2 regions of the Janthinobacterium sp. Ant5-2-1 genome follow, and region 2 is predicted to be linked to the other one. Evidence: predicted binding sites of a transcription regulator. Region 2 holds the regulator's gene; the other holds the start of a gene.
What was found. The regulator LexA, encoded in region 2, represses DNA repair genes until DNA is damaged. The targets are predictions, from matches to a motif close to ACTGTATNNNNATACAGT.
Positions count from the first base shown of each region.

Region 1: the regulator LexA is predicted to act here: its motif matches at 4,784-4,801, upstream of ASN89_RS16765 (putative DNA modification/repair radical SAM protein).

Region 1 covers NZ_LNCE01000049.1:34,612-42,611, reverse strand. The annotation lists gene ASN89_RS16785 (sigma 54-interacting transcriptional regulator) at 1-266, shown strand, start outside; gene ASN89_RS16780 (BON domain-containing protein) at 534-896, shown strand; gene ASN89_RS16775 (bile acid:sodium symporter family protein) at 1,104-2,117, shown strand; gene ASN89_RS16770 (UdgX family uracil-DNA binding protein) at 2,121-3,539, opposite strand; gene ASN89_RS16765 (putative DNA modification/repair radical SAM protein) at 3,536-4,768, opposite strand; gene modA (molybdate ABC transporter substrate-binding protein) at 4,906-5,664, shown strand; gene modB (molybdate ABC transporter permease subunit) at 5,680-6,351, shown strand; gene ASN89_RS16750 (sulfate/molybdate ABC transporter ATP-binding protein) at 6,357-7,058, shown strand; gene ASN89_RS16745 (TOBE domain-containing protein) at 7,099-7,866, shown strand; gene ASN89_RS16740 (response regulator) at 7,965-8,000, opposite strand, start outside.
Region 2 covers NZ_LNCE01000025.1:56,155-64,154, forward strand. The annotation lists gene ASN89_RS09335 (SPOR domain-containing protein) at 1-901, shown strand, start outside; gene ASN89_RS09340 (CvpA family protein) at 922-1,410, shown strand; gene purF (amidophosphoribosyltransferase) at 1,449-2,972, shown strand; gene ASN89_RS09350 (cystathionine gamma-synthase family protein) at 3,015-4,256, shown strand; gene lexA (transcriptional repressor LexA) at 4,326-4,961, opposite strand; gene rpsF (30S ribosomal protein S6) at 5,237-5,629, shown strand; gene priB (primosomal replication protein N) at 5,650-5,949, shown strand; gene rpsR (30S ribosomal protein S18) at 5,975-6,265, shown strand; gene rplI (50S ribosomal protein L9) at 6,293-6,748, shown strand; gene ASN89_RS09380 (replicative DNA helicase) at 6,884-8,000, shown strand, end outside.

The DNA.
Region 1 (8,000 bases), on a different contig from region 2:
GCGCGCTGGCGACGGCGCCGCTGGTGCCCTTGTCGCTGGTGCAACGAGCCCTACGCGTGCCGTCGCTGGAAGCGCTCAGCTATAACGAAGCCAAGCAGCGCTTCGAGCGCGACTATCTGATTCAGCTGCTGCGCCTGACGGACGGCAACGTGGCCGACGCGGCCCGCCTGGCCGACCGCAACCGCACGGAGTTCTACCGCTTATTACAGAAATACGAGCTGACGCCGGCCCTGTTCCGGGGCGATGGCGACCCTGTCGCTGAATAGCGACAAAAATAAAGCGTTAAAAATCAGGGGCTTGGCGTAAAACATTGACGGTCTTGCCACAAGCTGTCGCTGCCAGGCGACAAAAAGCCCCTTTTTTCGGGCCAGATCGCCGCGAAATGGGCTGGAAAAATCGAGATGGGATGTAAGTCCTTGATTTTGAATACAATTTAAAAGCTGGCACGGCGCTTGCTGTATGGGTAGATGTGACGCTTCAAAGTGTTGCTTTATCCAAGTAAGAAGCTTTTAACTTCATTGAGAGGAACTACCATGCAAACATCGAAACTGTTCAACACCCTGGTTGCCGCTATCGTACTGTCGGGCGCCTCGATCACCGCTTCGCATGCCGCTGACTCCGCACCAAAAGCACAAGCTCCTGCTGACACCGTCGTGGCCGCCAACGCTGCCGCAGCCGTCCCTGATGAAACCATCACTTCCTCGGCCAAGGCCGCCCTGAGCGCCGATGCGCAAGCCGCTGCCCTGCCAGTCAAGGTAGCAACCCAGCAAGGTGTGGTCGTCCTGTCGGGCGACGTGCCGAGCGCCGAAGCGGGTGACCGCGTCGTGCAGATCGTCGCTTCCGTGAGCGGCGTTAAAGAAATCAAGAACGAGCTGAAAGTCAAAGCCGCCGGTTAATCCCCTCGCGCTGTACTTTACTCCGGGTTGCCCTGTCTGCGGACAGGGCATTTTTTTGCACGCACGGTTTTTCCCGGCAAGCCATGCCGCCAGGCAAGGAGCTGGGCAATGCGGTTAGAATAGCCAGCACTGGCGCCGCTCCCGGCGCCGTTTGTCATCCCCGGCACAGCGTTCTGTTGCAAGGCTGCGCCGTTACCAGGTTACCGCATGTCTTCTTTTTCTCCCGCTGCCCTGCTGCGCAATTTGAAACCCGATAATTTCACTATCGCCCTGCTCGTCACCGTGGCGCTGGCCACTTTCCTGCCCTGCACGGGCCAGACGGCCGTGGTCTTCGGCAATATCACCACGGTCGCCATCGGCGCCCTCTTCTTCCTGCATGGCGCCAAGCTGTCGCGCGAAGCCGTGGTGGCAGGCGCCATGCACTGGCGCTTGCACTTGCTGGTGCTGGCCAGCACCTTTGTCCTGTTTCCGCTGCTGGGCCTGGCCCTGCGTCCGCTGGCGCTGACCTTCCTCACGCCGGACCTGTACATGGGCATCTTGTTCCTGTGCGCGCTGCCGTCCACCGTGCAATCGTCGATCGCCATGACGGCGATGGCGCGCGGCAACGTGCCGGCCGCCATCTGCAGCGCCTCGGCCTCGAATTTCATCGGCATCTTCCTTGCCCCCATCCTCGTGGGCTTGCTGGTGGCCAAGGGCGCGGAAAGCAAGTCGTCCGTGGACGCCGTGCTGTCCATCGTCATGCAACTGCTGTTGCCATTCCTGGCCGGCCAGTTCCTGCGCCGCTGGATCGGCCGCTGGGTCGACCGCCATAAAGCTACCTTGAAGTATGTCGACCAAGGTTCGATCTTGCTGGTGGTCTACACGGCCTTCAGCGAAGCCGTCAGCGAAGGCCTGTGGCATACGATCTCGGTAGAAACCCTGGTCGCCCTGGGCCTGATCAGCCTGCTGCTGCTGGCGCTGGTGCTGGGCATCTCCACCTTTGTCAGCCGCCGCCTGGGCTTCAACAAGGAAGATGAAATCGCCATCGTCTTTTGTGCCTCGAAGAAAAGCCTGGCCAGTGGCGTGCCGATGGCCAAGGTGCTGTTTTCCACCCGTTCGCTGGGCATGGTGATCTTGCCGCTGATGCTGTTCCACCAGATTCAGCTGATGATCTGCGCCGTGATCGCGCAACGCTATGCGCGGCGCGATGAGGGGCAGGATGTGCCGGCGACGACGTTGTGATGGCTACCCTGCCCTAGGCCCCAACAGCAGTGCCTGCCGCAGGCCGTCCACGATCACCGCGTAAGCCTGCCGCCGACTCCCCTCATCAGGCGCGCGCAGCACGTATGCCGGGTGATACACGGTTACCACCGAGCGTCCCGCATGCTCGATAGTCGTGCCGATCAGCGGTGTCATGCTCACCGCACCGTCCTGCAGGATGGACTTCAAGGCTGTGCTGCCCAGCGCCACGATCACCTGCGGCTGGACACGCTCGATCTCTTCTTCCAGCCAGCCATGGCAGGCGAGGATTTCGCGCTGCGCGGGCGTCTTGTGCAGGCGGCGCTTGCCGCGTGGTTCCCACTTGAAATGCTTGACGGCGTTGGTCAGGTAGATGCTGTCGCGCGCCATGCCCGCTTCCTGCATGGCTTGCTCGAGCAGCGCACCGGCCGGGCCCACAAACGGCAAGCCCTCCAGGTCTTCCTGGTCGCCCGGCTGCTCGCCCACGAGCATGATGCGCGCCTGTGCCGGGCCAATGCCCGGCACGGCTTGCGTGGCGTGTTGCCACAGTTCGCAGCGGCGGCACTGGTCCAGGCTGGTCGCTACCTCGCGCGTGGGCTGGGCGCGCTCGGCGGCAATCGGGATCGTGGTGGCGCCGCTGCGCTGGCCCACGCTGGCCGTCTGGCCCGTGCGCCGTTCGCCGTTGGCGGCGCCGCTGAGCATGGCGGGCACGATGGCGCCTTCCGGCAGATTTTTCCAGAAACGCGAGGGGATATGACTGTGCAGCAAATCCGCATTCACGCGCGCGGGGTTGAAGATGCTGCGGTAGTAGGTCAGCCATAGCGCTTCGCCCGCATCGTCGATATCGGCCGCGCCGCTCAGCAGGGCCGGTCCCGCGTGCAAGGTCGTGCCATCCCACAGCATGCTGGCGGCGGGCGTGGCGATCATCCAGCTGGTAGCTCCCATGCGGCGGGCAAAGTGGCGCGCCACTTGCGGCAGCACCTCGTGCACGGGTTCGAACCAGGCAACAAAACGGGGCGGGCCCTCGCATTCCGGCCGCTCGCGAAAGCGCACATACGCATGCATGTCGTGCTCCTCGCGGTGCACGGCCTTGATCATGGCGTGCAGGCGCGCGCCGTCCGCGTCGGCGGGCGACATCACGTCGTGCTGGCCCAGCTGCCAGCGCCACAGCACCTGGTACAAAAAGGCCCAGCGGTCAGGCGCGTTGAAGCAGGCGGCGCTTTCCAGCAATTCCACCAGGGGACGGGGCAGGCGCAGCCGTGGCGCGCCGGTATCCGTGGCATCCGGCGTGGCGGAAAACAGGTCGCCCTCACCGGGCTGCGACTGCCAGGCCACATCGGCAGGTGCTACGCCGCGCGCGATCAATTCCCTTGCGGCAGCGCGCCACTCGTCGAACGTCTGCGCCAGCCGCACCACCGTACTCATGCGGCCTGCAGCTCCGGCCACAGATTCATCTGCTGAGGCGCCTCCGCCATGGCGCGCCGCAGGTGTTCCGAGGCGGTGGTGTCGCGCGCGGGAAAATAGTCGGCCGTGATGATGAAGGGGGAGATTTTCTTCATGCTGCAGCGCAGGCGCGACAGGTCGGCGTAGCGCACTTGCCGCAAGCGTCGCAGGTCGACGATGCGCTGGGCATTGCGCAGGCCGATGCCGGGCACGCGGGCGATCATGTGCTGCGCGGCGCGGTTCAAGTCCAGCGGAAAATGTTCGCGGTGCGCCAGCGCCCACGCCAGTTTCGGATCGATATCGAGCGCCAGGTTGCCGCCCGTGGCGGGCAGCAGTTCGCTGGCCTGGAAACCATAGCTGCGCAGCAGGAAATCGGCCTGGTACAGCCGGTGTTCTCGCAGCATGGGTGGCGGCGCCAGCGGCACGCTTTTCGGGCTGTCCGGGATCGGGCTGAAGGCCGAGTAATACACGCGCTTGAGTTTATAACTGCCGTACAAGGTCTCGGCCGTGAAGAGGATCTGCTGGTCGTCGCTGGCGTCGGCGCCGACGATCATCTGCGTGCTTTGCCCGGCGGGCGCGAAACGCGGCGAGCGCGGTTCTTCCGCCTTCTCGTCGAGCTTGCGGCGAATGGAACCCATCGCCAGCTTGATCGTATGCACGCTCTTTTCCGGCGCCAGCTTTTGTACGCTGTCCTGTGTCGGCAATTCGATATTGACGCTGAGGCGGTCGGCATAGCGGCCCGCCTGCGCGATCAGGGCCGGATCGGCGTCGGGAATGGTTTTCAAATGGATGTAGCCGCGGAACTGGTGTACCTCGCGCAACTCGCGCGCCACCTGCACCAATTGTTCCATCGTGTAGTCGGCCGACTGGATGATGCCGGAACTGAGGAACAGGCCGTCAATGTAGTTGCGCAGGTAAAAGTCGGCCGTAAGCTTGACCACCTCGGCCACCGTAAAGCGCGCGCGCGGCACGTTCGAGCTGCGGCGGTTGACGCAGTACTGGCAGTCGTACAGGCAGTAATTGGTCAGCAATACCTTCAGCAGCGAGACGCAGCGCCCGTCCGGCGTGTAGCTGTGGCAAATGCCCATGCCCGAGGTGGCGCCGAAGCCGTCCTTGCCGATGGAATCGCGCTTGGGTGCGCCGCTGCTGGCGCAGGACGCGTCGTACTTGGCCGCGTCGGCCAGGATTTCCAGCTTGTCCGTCAATTCCATGGCTCACCTCGATATACTGTGTTTATATACAGTATATCAGGGAATCAGCATTGCGCTGGCTTGACCTGTGCGATGGCAGAACGCTATATATCGGTGTATATTACGGGCCTGGTTCTCTTCTCATCAAGGATACGATCATGCGCCTCACCTCCCTCGCCACACTGCTTGGCGCCGCCCTCTTCGCCACCGCCGCCTCGTCCGCCCTTGCCGGCGAAGTGGTGGTGTCGGCCGCGGCCAGCCTGACGAATGCGTTCAAGGAGGCGGCGCAGGGCTATGAGGCGCAGTATCCGGGCAGCAAGGTGTCCTTGAATTTTGCCGCCTCGGGCGTGCTGTTGCAACAGATCGTCAAGGGCGCGCCCGTGGACGTGTTTGCCTCGGCCGACCAGGAAACCATGGATGCGGCGCAAAAGCAGGGCCTCGTCTTGCCGGCCGATCGCATGGACTTCGTCGGCAACAGCCTGGTGCTGATCGTGCCGCACGACAGCAAGCTGGGCATCAAGAGCTTGAGCGACCTGACGCACAAGGACGTGACGCGCGTAGCCATCGCCAATCCGGCCAGCGTGCCCGTCGGCCGCTATTCGGAAGGCGCGCTGAAGAAGGCCAAGCTGTGGGACGCCGTGCAACCTAAAGCCATCGGCACGCAGAACGTGCGCCAGTCGCTCGACTACGTGGCGCGCGGCGAAGTCGATGCGGGCTTTGTCTACGCCACCGACGCGGCCATCATGAAAGACAAGGTCAACGTCGTGCTCGACGTGCCATTGGACGCGCCCGTGCTGTACCCGATCGCCACCATCAAGGGCAGCGGCAATGCGGCCGAAGCGAAGCGCTTCGTCAGCTATTTGCAGACGGCGCCGGCGCAAGCCATCCTCGTCAAGTACGGTTTCAAGAAACCATAAAGCAAACGACTGCGCATGGATATCGCCTGGACCGCGCTGGCCCTGTCGCTCAAAGTGGCGGCGTGGGCCACGGCGCTCAACTTGTTGCTCGGCATCGGCACGGGCTATCTGCTGGCGCGCACGCGTTTTCCCGGGCGCGAGTTGCTCGACGCCCTGTTAACCCTGCCGATGGTGATGCCGCCCACCGTGCTCGGTTATTATTTGCTGGTGCTGCTGGGCCGGCGCGGCACCCTGGGCATCTGGCTGCAGGACAACTTCGGTATCAACCTCATCTTTACGTGGCAGGGCGCCGTGATCGCCTCCACCGTGGTGGCTTTTCCCCTCGTCTTCAAGCCCGCGCGCGCCGCCTTCGAGGCCGTCGACGGCCAGCTCGAGCAGGCGGCCCGCGTGCTGGGCATTTCGGAAATGGCGATCTTCTTTCGCGTCACGTTGCCGCTGGCCTGGCGCGGCATCCTGGCTGGCGTGCTGCTGGGATTCGTGCGCGCGCTGGGCGAATTCGGCGCCACCCTGATGGTGGCTGGCAGCATCCCCGGCAAGACGCAGACCCTGTCGGTGGCCGTGTATGAAGCCGTGCAGGCGGGCCAGGACGACGTGGCCAATACGCTGGTCGTGATCATCTCGTTTGTCTGCATCGTGGTGCTGCTGTCGGCTGGCCGCCTGGCGCCCGGGCGCGTCGCTCATAAATGACCACTATGCAACTCGACCTTGACATCCGCGCCACCTTGCGCTCCGGCAAACGCCGCTTCGATCTACAGGTGCAATGCACCTCAGGCAGCCAGCGCATCGCCATGTATGGCCCGTCCGGCGCCGGCAAGAGCATGACCCTGAAAGCCATTGCCGGCCTCTTCACGCCGGACGAAGGCCATATCCGCCTGAACGGGCGCACCCTGTTCGATTCCGCCGCCGGCATCAACCTGCCGCCGCAGCAGCGCAACGTCGCCTACCTGTTCCAGGATTACGCGCTGTTCCCGCACCTGACGGTGCGCCAGAACGTGGGCTTTGGCCTGAGCCGCGGCTGGTTCAATCCGCGCGTGCGCGAAAAGTTGGCCAAAGTCGAGCATTGGCTCGACGCCTTCCACTTGCAGGAACTGGCGCACCAGTTCCCCGACGAGTTGTCCGGAGGCCAGCGCCAGCGGGTGGCGCTGGCGAGGGCGCTCGTGGCCGAACCCAACGCGCTGCTGCTCGACGAGCCGTTTGCCGCCCTCGATCCGGCCCTGCGTGTCAAAATGCGGCTGGAATTGAGCCAGTGGCAGCAGCGCCTGGACGTGCCCATGATCCTGATCACGCACGATCCGGAAGATGCGCGCATCCTGGGTGAACACGTGCTGTACTTGCGCGACGGACAGATCGATAACAGGGAAGACCACATGGCATTGGGTGAACGCATTGGATAAATCAGCGGCAGCGGGAATCGGCCTGCAAGGCTCGGTATGGATGACGGTGGGCGGAGAAAACCTGGGCGGCGCCGGCAGGGTGGAATTGCTGGGCGCCATCGCCGAATGCGGCTCCATCACGCAGGCGGCCAAGCTTGTAAAGATGAGCTACAAGGCGGCCTGGGACGCCATCGACGCGATGAACAATCTGGCCGGCGAACCGCTGGTCGAGCGCCTGACGGGCGGCAAGGGCGGCGGCGGCACGCGGCTGACGCAACGGGGACGCCAGCTGGTCGACAATTTCCGTATCATCGAGCGCGAACATGCCCGCTACCTGCGCCAGCTGGGCAGCCAGGCCGAAGGCATCGCCGACGATCTTTTACTCATACGGAGAATGGCCATGAAAACGACGGCACGCAATCAATTCCTGGGCAAGGTGGCCGAACTGAAACAGGGCGCCGTCAACGACGAAGTCACTCTGGAATTGCCCGGCGGCCAGCACATCGTGGCTATCGTCACGCAAGGCAGCAGCGCCAGCCTGGGCCTGGTGCCAGGCGCGGAAGCGTTTGCGCTGATCAAGGCCTCGTCCATCATCCTCGTGGCCGACAGCGAAGGCGCGCGCTTTTCCGCGCGCAACCAGCTGGCCGGCACGGTCACGCGCGTGCAGACGGGCGCCGTCAACACGGAAGTGGTGCTGGACCTGCCGCGCGGCGGCACGATTGCCGCCATCATCACCAATCAGAGCAGTACGGACCTGGGTATCGAGATTGGCAGCAGCGTGACAGCGATGTTCAAGGCGTCGAGCGTGATACTCGGTGTGCCCGCATAAGTGCGTAGGTCGGATTAGCGCTTGCGCGTAATCCGACATGATCCGCCAACAATGTTGTCGGATTACGCGGCGTGCCGCCGCTAATCCGACCTACCCTTCTAATCTTTCAGCCTGGACAACCAATCCGCCGCCGC
Region 2 (8,000 bases):
GACCCGCAAGCGCGCAGCCAACACGGCCGGTGGCGGTGGATCGCGCCGTGGCGGCAAGGAAGCGCCGGACCCGGTCTTGCCTGAAAAAAAGCGCGCACGTCGCCGCCTGGTCGGGGCCATTGCCCTGGCCTTGGGTGTGGCTGTCGGCTTGCCGATGCTGCTCGACTCCGAGCCGAAGGCGCCGTTCAACGATATCGCCATCGACATTCCGTCGAAGGAAAAGGCCGTCGCGCCTGCACCGGCGCCCGTGCCGGCCGTTCCGGCCCGGGCCGCGGCAAATGGCCTGGACCAGTCCGAGGAAATCGTCGACGCGCCGCTGCCGCCTGCGGCCAAGCCGACCCCTGCACCGACACCGGCACCCGTGCTGGCGGCCGCCCAGCCTGCACCGGTCAAGCCGACCTATGTGGAACCGAAACCCGAGCCCAAGCCTGAACCCAAGCCGGTCAAGGTGGAGCCGAAACCGGAGCCGAAGCACGAAACCAAGCCCGAGCCGAAACACGAGTCCAAGCCCGAAGCCAAGCCTGAGCCCAAGCATGAAGTAAAGCCGGAAGCCAAGCCCGAGCCGAAGCCTGCCAAGCCGACGCAATCGGCTGACGATGCCGCGCGTGCGCTGGCGATCCTGGAAGGCAAGCCGCAAGAGAAAGCACAGGACAAGGCGCACGACGCCGGCAGCGGCAAGTTCGTGGTGCAAGTGGCGGCCCTGGCGACGCAGGACAAGGTCGATGAATTGCAGGACAAGCTGCGCGATGCGGGCATCAAGTCGTACACGCAGAAAGTCTCCAGCCCGGCGGGCGAACGCATCCGCGTGCGCGTGGGGCCGTTCGGCAGCCGCGAAGACGCTGAAAAGACCCGCGCCAAGCTGCAAAAGCTGGGCCTGGGCGGCAGCCTGGTGCCGGCGTGATGTCGCAAGGCTGAATCGGCGTGACGATCTTCGATTACCTGGTGCTGTTCGTGCTGGTGACGTCCGTGCTGATCAGCATGATGCGTGGCCTGGTCAAGGAAATACTGTCATTGGTCAGCTGGATCGTGGCCTTCGTCATTGCCAACGCCTATGGCGCCACCCTGGCGAAATTCCTGCCGGAAGCCGTGCCGGGCGAAGCCATCCGTTTGTTGCTGGCCTTCGTCGTGCTGTTCATTGGCGTGCGTATTTTGATGGGATTGCTGTCCATGACGGTCGACGCGCTCGTCAAGGTAACGGGCCTGAGCCTGGCCGACCGCACCCTGGGCAGCCTGTTCGGCGTGGCGCGGGGCCTTGTGATCGTGCTGACCGCCGTCATCTTGTGTGGGATGACGTCCATACCGCAGCAGCCATTCTGGAAAAACGCGCAGCTCAGCCCGTTCGCGGAGCAGGGCGCGCGCGCCATCAAGCCTTATCTGCCTGCCGCTTACGCGCAGCATGTGAAATTTTGAATTTTTTTAAAATCAGTAGCACAGTTTAGGAGCACACCATGTGTGGCATCGTCGGCGTCGTTTCCCATCAACCTGTCAATCAATTGCTCTATGATGCATTGTTGCTCCTGCAACATCGCGGTCAGGACGCGGCAGGGATTGCGACCAATCACAGCAGTATGTTTTCCATGCACAAAGCCAATGGCCTCGTGCGTGACGTCTTCCGTACGCGCAACATGCGTTCGCTGCAAGGCACGACGGGCATCGGCCATTGCCGTTACCCGACGGCCGGTTCGTCGAGCGAAGAGGAAGCACAACCGTTCTATGTGAATGCGCCGTTCGGCATCACGCTGGCGCACAATGGCAACCTGACCAACTGGGAACAGTTGAAGCTGGAAATGTTCAAGAACGACCGCCGCCACATCAATACCGATTCCGATTCGGAAGTGCTGCTCAACGTGCTGGCGCATGAAATCCAGGAAGCGACGACGGGCCTGAACCTGGACCCGGAAGCCATCTTCAAGGCCGTTACCGTGCTGAACCGCCGCGTCAAGGGTGGTTACGCCGCCGTCGCGCAAATCGCCGGCGTGGGCTTGCTGGCCTTCCGCGACCCGCACGGCATCCGTCCCTTGTGCCTGGGCATCAATGAAACGGAGCAGGGTCCCGAATACCTGATCGCTTCCGAATCCGTGGCCCTGGAAGGTATGGGCTTCCGCTTCGTGCGCGACATCGGTCCCGGCGAAGCCGTCTTTATCGATGCCGACAAGAAATTGCACAGCGCCCAGTGCGCCGACAATGCCAGCCTGAACCCTTGTGTGTTCGAATTCGTCTACCTGGCCCGTCCCGACTCCGTCATCGACGGCGCCTCCGTGTACGCCACGCGCCTGAAAATGGGCGAATACCTGGCCGAGAAGATCCGCGCCGAGTTGCCAGGCGTGCATATCGACGTGGTCATGCCGATTCCCGATTCCTCGCGTCCGGCCGCCATCCAGCTGGCCATGGCGCTGAACATCGAGTACCGCGAAGGCTTCATCAAGAACCGCTACATCGGCCGCACCTTCATCATGCCGGGCCAGGCGGCGCGCAAGAAATCCGTGCGCCAGAAGCTCAACGCGATCCCGTCCGAATTCAAGGATAAAGTGGTGCTGCTGGTCGACGATTCCATCGTGCGCGGCACCACCAGCCGTGAAATCGTGCAGATGGCGCGTGAAGCGGGCGCGACGAAGGTCATCTTCGCTTCGGCCGCGCCACCGGTGATCTACCCGAACGTGTACGGCATCGACATGCCGACGCGCGACGAGCTGATCGCCTACGGCCGCACGACGGAAGAAGTGTGCCGCGAAATCACGGCCGACTACCTGGTCTACCAGGATATCGGCGCGCTGAAGCAGGCGATCGCCGACGTCAACCCGGCACTGACCAATTTCGAAGCGTCGTGCTTCGATGGCGTCTACGTGACGGGCGACGTATCGCAGGAATACTTGGACCGCCTGGAATATGCGCGCCACCATCCGAAGGCGGCAGCGCCCGAAGATACGCCGCGTTCCCAGCTGAACCTGAACCTGGCCACGACAGAAGCATAAGTACCTGCCCGGCCGATGCCGGGCTTTTTTTTCTTTGCGATCATGAACGATAAAAAAAACTACGGCTTCACCACCACCATCCTGCATAACGACCGCCGCAAGGGCATCGAGCACGGCTCGCTGCACAAGCCCGTGCATACTTCCGTTGCCTTCGGTTACGCCGATGCGCGCCAGCTGGCTTCCGTGTTCCAGGGCAAGGAAGCGGGCTTCCGCTATGGCCGCCAGGGCAATCCGACCGTCTCCGCGCTGGAAGACAAGGTCAACAAGATGGAAGACGGCGTGGCGACTTTGTGCTTCGCCACCGGCATGGGCGCCATCGGCGCCGTGGTGCAATCGCTGTTGCGCGCCGGTGACCATGTCGTGTCGTCGGCCTTTTTGTTTGGCAACACCAACAGCCTGTGGCAAACGGTGACGGGGCAGGGCATAGCCGTGTCGTTTGTCGACGCCACCGATGTCGCCAACGTGGCGGCCGCCATCACGCCGGCCACGCGCATTGTGTTTGTGGAAACCATCGCCAATCCCCGTACGCAGATCGCCGACCTGGCAAGGATCGGCGACTTGTGCCGGGAGAAGGGCATTTTGTATATCGTCGACAACACGATGACGACGCCATATCTGTTCCGCCCGAAAGCCGTGGGCGCGGGTCTGGTGGTCAATGCCTTGACGAAATCCATCGGCGGCCATGGCAATGCGCTGGGCGGCAGCTTGACGGACACGGGCGTGTTCGACTGGACGCGGTATCCGAACATCTTTGAAAATTATAAAAAGGCGGCGCCCGCCCAGTGGGGCATCGCGCAAATCCGCGCCAAGGCCTTGCGCGACTTCGGCGCTTCGCTGGGGCCGGAAGCGGCGCACCATATCGCTGTCGGCGCGGAAACCATGGCCTTGCGCATGGACCGCACCTGCTCGAACGCCCTGGCGCTGGCGACCATGCTGCAGGCGGACCCGAGAGTGGCGGCCGTGCACTACCCGGGCCTGGCGTCGCACCCGCAGCACGCGCTGGCAACGGACTTGTTCCGCAGCTATGGCTCGCTGTTCAGCTTTGAGCTGAAGGATGGCATCGACTGCTTCGATTTCCTCAATCGTTTGAATTTGGCTATTCCAGCGAGCAACCTGGGCGACACGCGCACCCTCGTCATTCCCGTCGCCCACACGATTTTCTACGAGATGGGTGCCGAGCGCCGCGCCAGCATGGGCATCGCCGAATCCCTGATCCGCGTGTCGGTGGGCATCGAAGATGAGGCCGATCTGCTGGAGGATTTCAGCAGTGCGCTGGATGCATAAGCAGCCGCGCACCATGTAAAAAGGGCCGCGACAGTCATGCTGTCGCGGCCCTTTTTTACGTGCTGCAGTTTAATGCCAGCTGCGCATCAGTCCGACGGCGAGGCCTTCCAACGCAAACTCGTCTTCGGGCGACACGGTGATCACCTTGAAGTCCGGGTTCTCCGGCAGCAGTTCGATGACGGAGCCCGTCTTCTTGTAGCGCTTGACGGTGACTTCGTCGCCGATGCGGGCGACGACGATCTGGCCATTCTTGGCGCTGTCGACCTTTTTCACGGCCAGCAAGTCGCCATCCATGATGCCGGCGTCGCGCATGGACCACCCGCGCACTTTCAGCAGGAAGTCGGGCTTGGCCGAAAACAGGGCCGGGTCCACGTTGTAGCTCGCTTCCAGGTTTTCCTGCGCCAGGATGGGCGAGCCTGCCGCCACCCGGCCGATCAGAGGCAGCGACATCAGCAGCGCTGCCGGCACTTTCGACGGCGGCGCTTCGGCGGCCGCGCCGATCAGGCGGATGCCGCGCGAGGTGCCGGGCGAAATCTCGATCGCGCCCTTGCGGGCCAGGGCCTGCAAATGCTCTTCGGCCGCGTTGGCCGATTTGAAACCCAGTTCATTGGCGATTTCGGCACGGGTGGGAGGGAAGCCCGTGTTTTCAATCGCGTCTTTGATCAGGTTCAGGATTTGTTCTTGTCGTGCTGTCAGCTTGATCATGAGCGGTGGGTGCATACTAAAATGCTGTCTATATGAACAGTCTGTATTTTTGTACAGTATCGTCCACTATGCAAGGGGATTTCCGTGTTTTGGGCGAATTTCGCAAGAAATACTTGTCCATGGGCGCAAAGCGCGGCGGCGCACGGGCTTTTCGGGCGCTTGTGGAAGGAATGATTGAAACGTTTGCAAAAGGCGGTTATAATCTTCGGCTGACCTTCCCACACCCGTCTTGACGCCGGGGTGGGCGATTATCAATCCGACCTGAAGGAGTTTGCATGCGTCATTATGAAATAGTCTTTATCGTCCATCCGGACCAAAGCGAGCAAGTGCCCGCGATGATCGAACGCTACAAAGCCAGCGTAACCACCCGCGGCGGTTCGGTTCACCGCGTGGAAGATTGGGGTCGCCGTCAAATGGCTTACTCGATCCAAAAGCTGCCTAAAGCACACTACATCTGCCTGAACATCGAATGCGACAACGAGACCCTGGTCGAGTTGGAAACAGCATTCAAATTCAATGATGCCGTGTTGCGTCACCTGACCGTTAAAATGAAGAAAGCTGAAACAGCTCCTTCGCCGATGATGAAATCGGTACAACGCGAAGACGCGGCCAAAAGCCACCGCACCGAAGCACCAGCAGCCGCTCCAGCCGCCGCAGCAGCAGCTTAATTCTTGACCGGGATCGTGCGCTGAACCAGCTACAAGTAACCGCCATCATTGCCGAGCGCGAAATATTGCGCTATACCCCGGCAGGGCTGCCGATTGTGAATGCAGTATTGCAGCACAGTTCGCAGCAGATGGAAGCAGGGATTGCCCGTTTGACCGAGTTTGATGTTGCCGCGCTAGCCGCTGGCGAAATTTCAGGCAGGTTCAGTCAGGCAAGCTTGGGTGGGGTGTATCAGTTCACGGGTTTCCTGGCCAGGAAGAGCCGCAACAGCAAGAGTTTGGTGTTTCACATCATTGATTTTAGTGCAGTCAATTCTGACTAGCGCATTTTAGATACAGGAGCCTGACATGGCATTCGGTAAAAAGTTCGACAAAAATAAGCTCAAGCTTAAAGAAAAACGCAAACAGCAAAACCCGTTGTTCAAACGCAAGAAGTTCTGCCGCTTCACCGCAGCTCACGTTGAGCAAGTCGACTACAAAGACGTCGACACGCTGAAAGACTTCGTCCAAGAAAACGGCAAGATCATGCCAGCACGCCTGACCGGTACCAAAGCGCACTACCAGCGCCAAGTTGACACCGCAATCAAGCGCGCTCGCTTCCTCGCGCTGCTGCCATACACCGATCTGCACCACGCTTAATCGGTCAGATATTCCTGGAGAAGAACTATGCAAATCATTCTGTTAGAAAAAGTTGTTAACGTCGGTAACCTCGGCGAAGTCGTCAAAGTCAAAGACGGTTACGCACGTAACTTCCTGATCCCGCAACGCCTGGCACGTCGTGCTACGGCAACCGCTGTGGCTGAATTCGAAGTCAAGCGCGCCGAACTGGAAAAAGCTGCTGCCGCCAAACTGGCCGCATCGCAAGCCCAGGGCGAAAAACTGAGCGGCCTGACCGTTCAAGTTGCTCAAAAAGCTGGTGTTGATGGCCGTCTGTTCGGTTCCGTCACCAACTTCGACATCGCTGAAGCGCTGACCAAGCAAGGTTTTGCTGTTGAAAAAGCACAAATCCGCATGCCTACCGGCCCGCTGAAGATCGTTGGCGAGCACAACGTTTCGGTTGCTCTGCACACCGACGTGGTCGTGGAAGTTGTTATCGCTGTCGTTCCAGACGCGAACGCGTAATTGTCTGCGGGCCTGGCCCGCAAGCATTGCCGCACTATGAAAAGCCGGGTTCGCCCGGCTTTTTTGTGGCCTTTTTTTCGCTCAATTTCAGCCCTTTATTTTTGCCAGCACGCCGAAGCGGGTATAATTCGCGCCATGAACGCCCCCTCTGATCCGCAACTGGATTCCCTCCGTATTCCGCCGCATTCGATCGAAGCAGAACAATCCGTCATCGGTGGTCTGCTGCGCGACAATGCCGCGTATGACCGCATCGCCGACTTCATGCATGCGGAGGATTTCTATCGCTATGACCATCGCATCATCTTCGAGCAAATCGTCAAGATGGTTAACGCTTCCAAGCCAGCCGATGTCATTACTGTTTTTGAAACCCTGACCCAGCTCGGCAAGGCCGATGATGTGGGCGGACTCGCTTACCTGAACGCCATGGCGCAAAACACGCCATCGGCCGCGAACATCCGGCGCTACGCCGAGATCGTGCGCGACCGCGGCGTGCTGCGTAAACTCATCACCGTCGCCGACGATATCTCCGGCACGGCCTTCAGCCCGCAAGGCAAGGAAGTCAAGCAGATGCTTGACGAGGCCGAATCGAAGATTTTCGCCATCGCCGAAGAAGGCGCGCGCGGCGCCCAGGGCTGGACCGCCATCCAGCCTCTGCTGACGCAGGTGGTCGAGCGCATCGACGAACTGTACAGCCGTGACAACCAGAGTGAAATCACGGGCGTGCCCACCGGTTTCATCGACCTCGACCGCATGACCTCGGGTCTGCAGCCGGGCGACCTGGTGATCGTGGCGGGCCGTCCGTCGATGGGTAAGACGGCGTTTTCCGTCAACATCGGCGAAAACGTGGCCATCGACAGCGGCTTGCCCGTGGCCGTGTTCTCGATGGAGATGGGCGGCGCCCAGCTGGCCATGCGTATGCTCGGCTCCGTCGGGCAGCTCGACCAGCACCGTTTGCGTACTGGCCGCCTGAACGACGAAGACTGGCCGCGCCTGACGAATGCGATCCAGAAGATGAACGACGCGCAGTTGTACATCGATGAAACGCCGGCGCTCAATTCCATCGAATTGCGCGCCCGCTCGCGCCGCTTGTCGCGTCAATGCGGCAAGCTGGGCCTGATCATCGTCGATTACTTGCAACTGATGTCGGCCAATACGCCGGGCGACAACCGCGCCACGGAAATTTCCGAGATTTCACGGGGCTTGAAAGGCTTGGCGAAAGAACTCGGTTGCCCCGTGATCGCGCTGTCCCAGC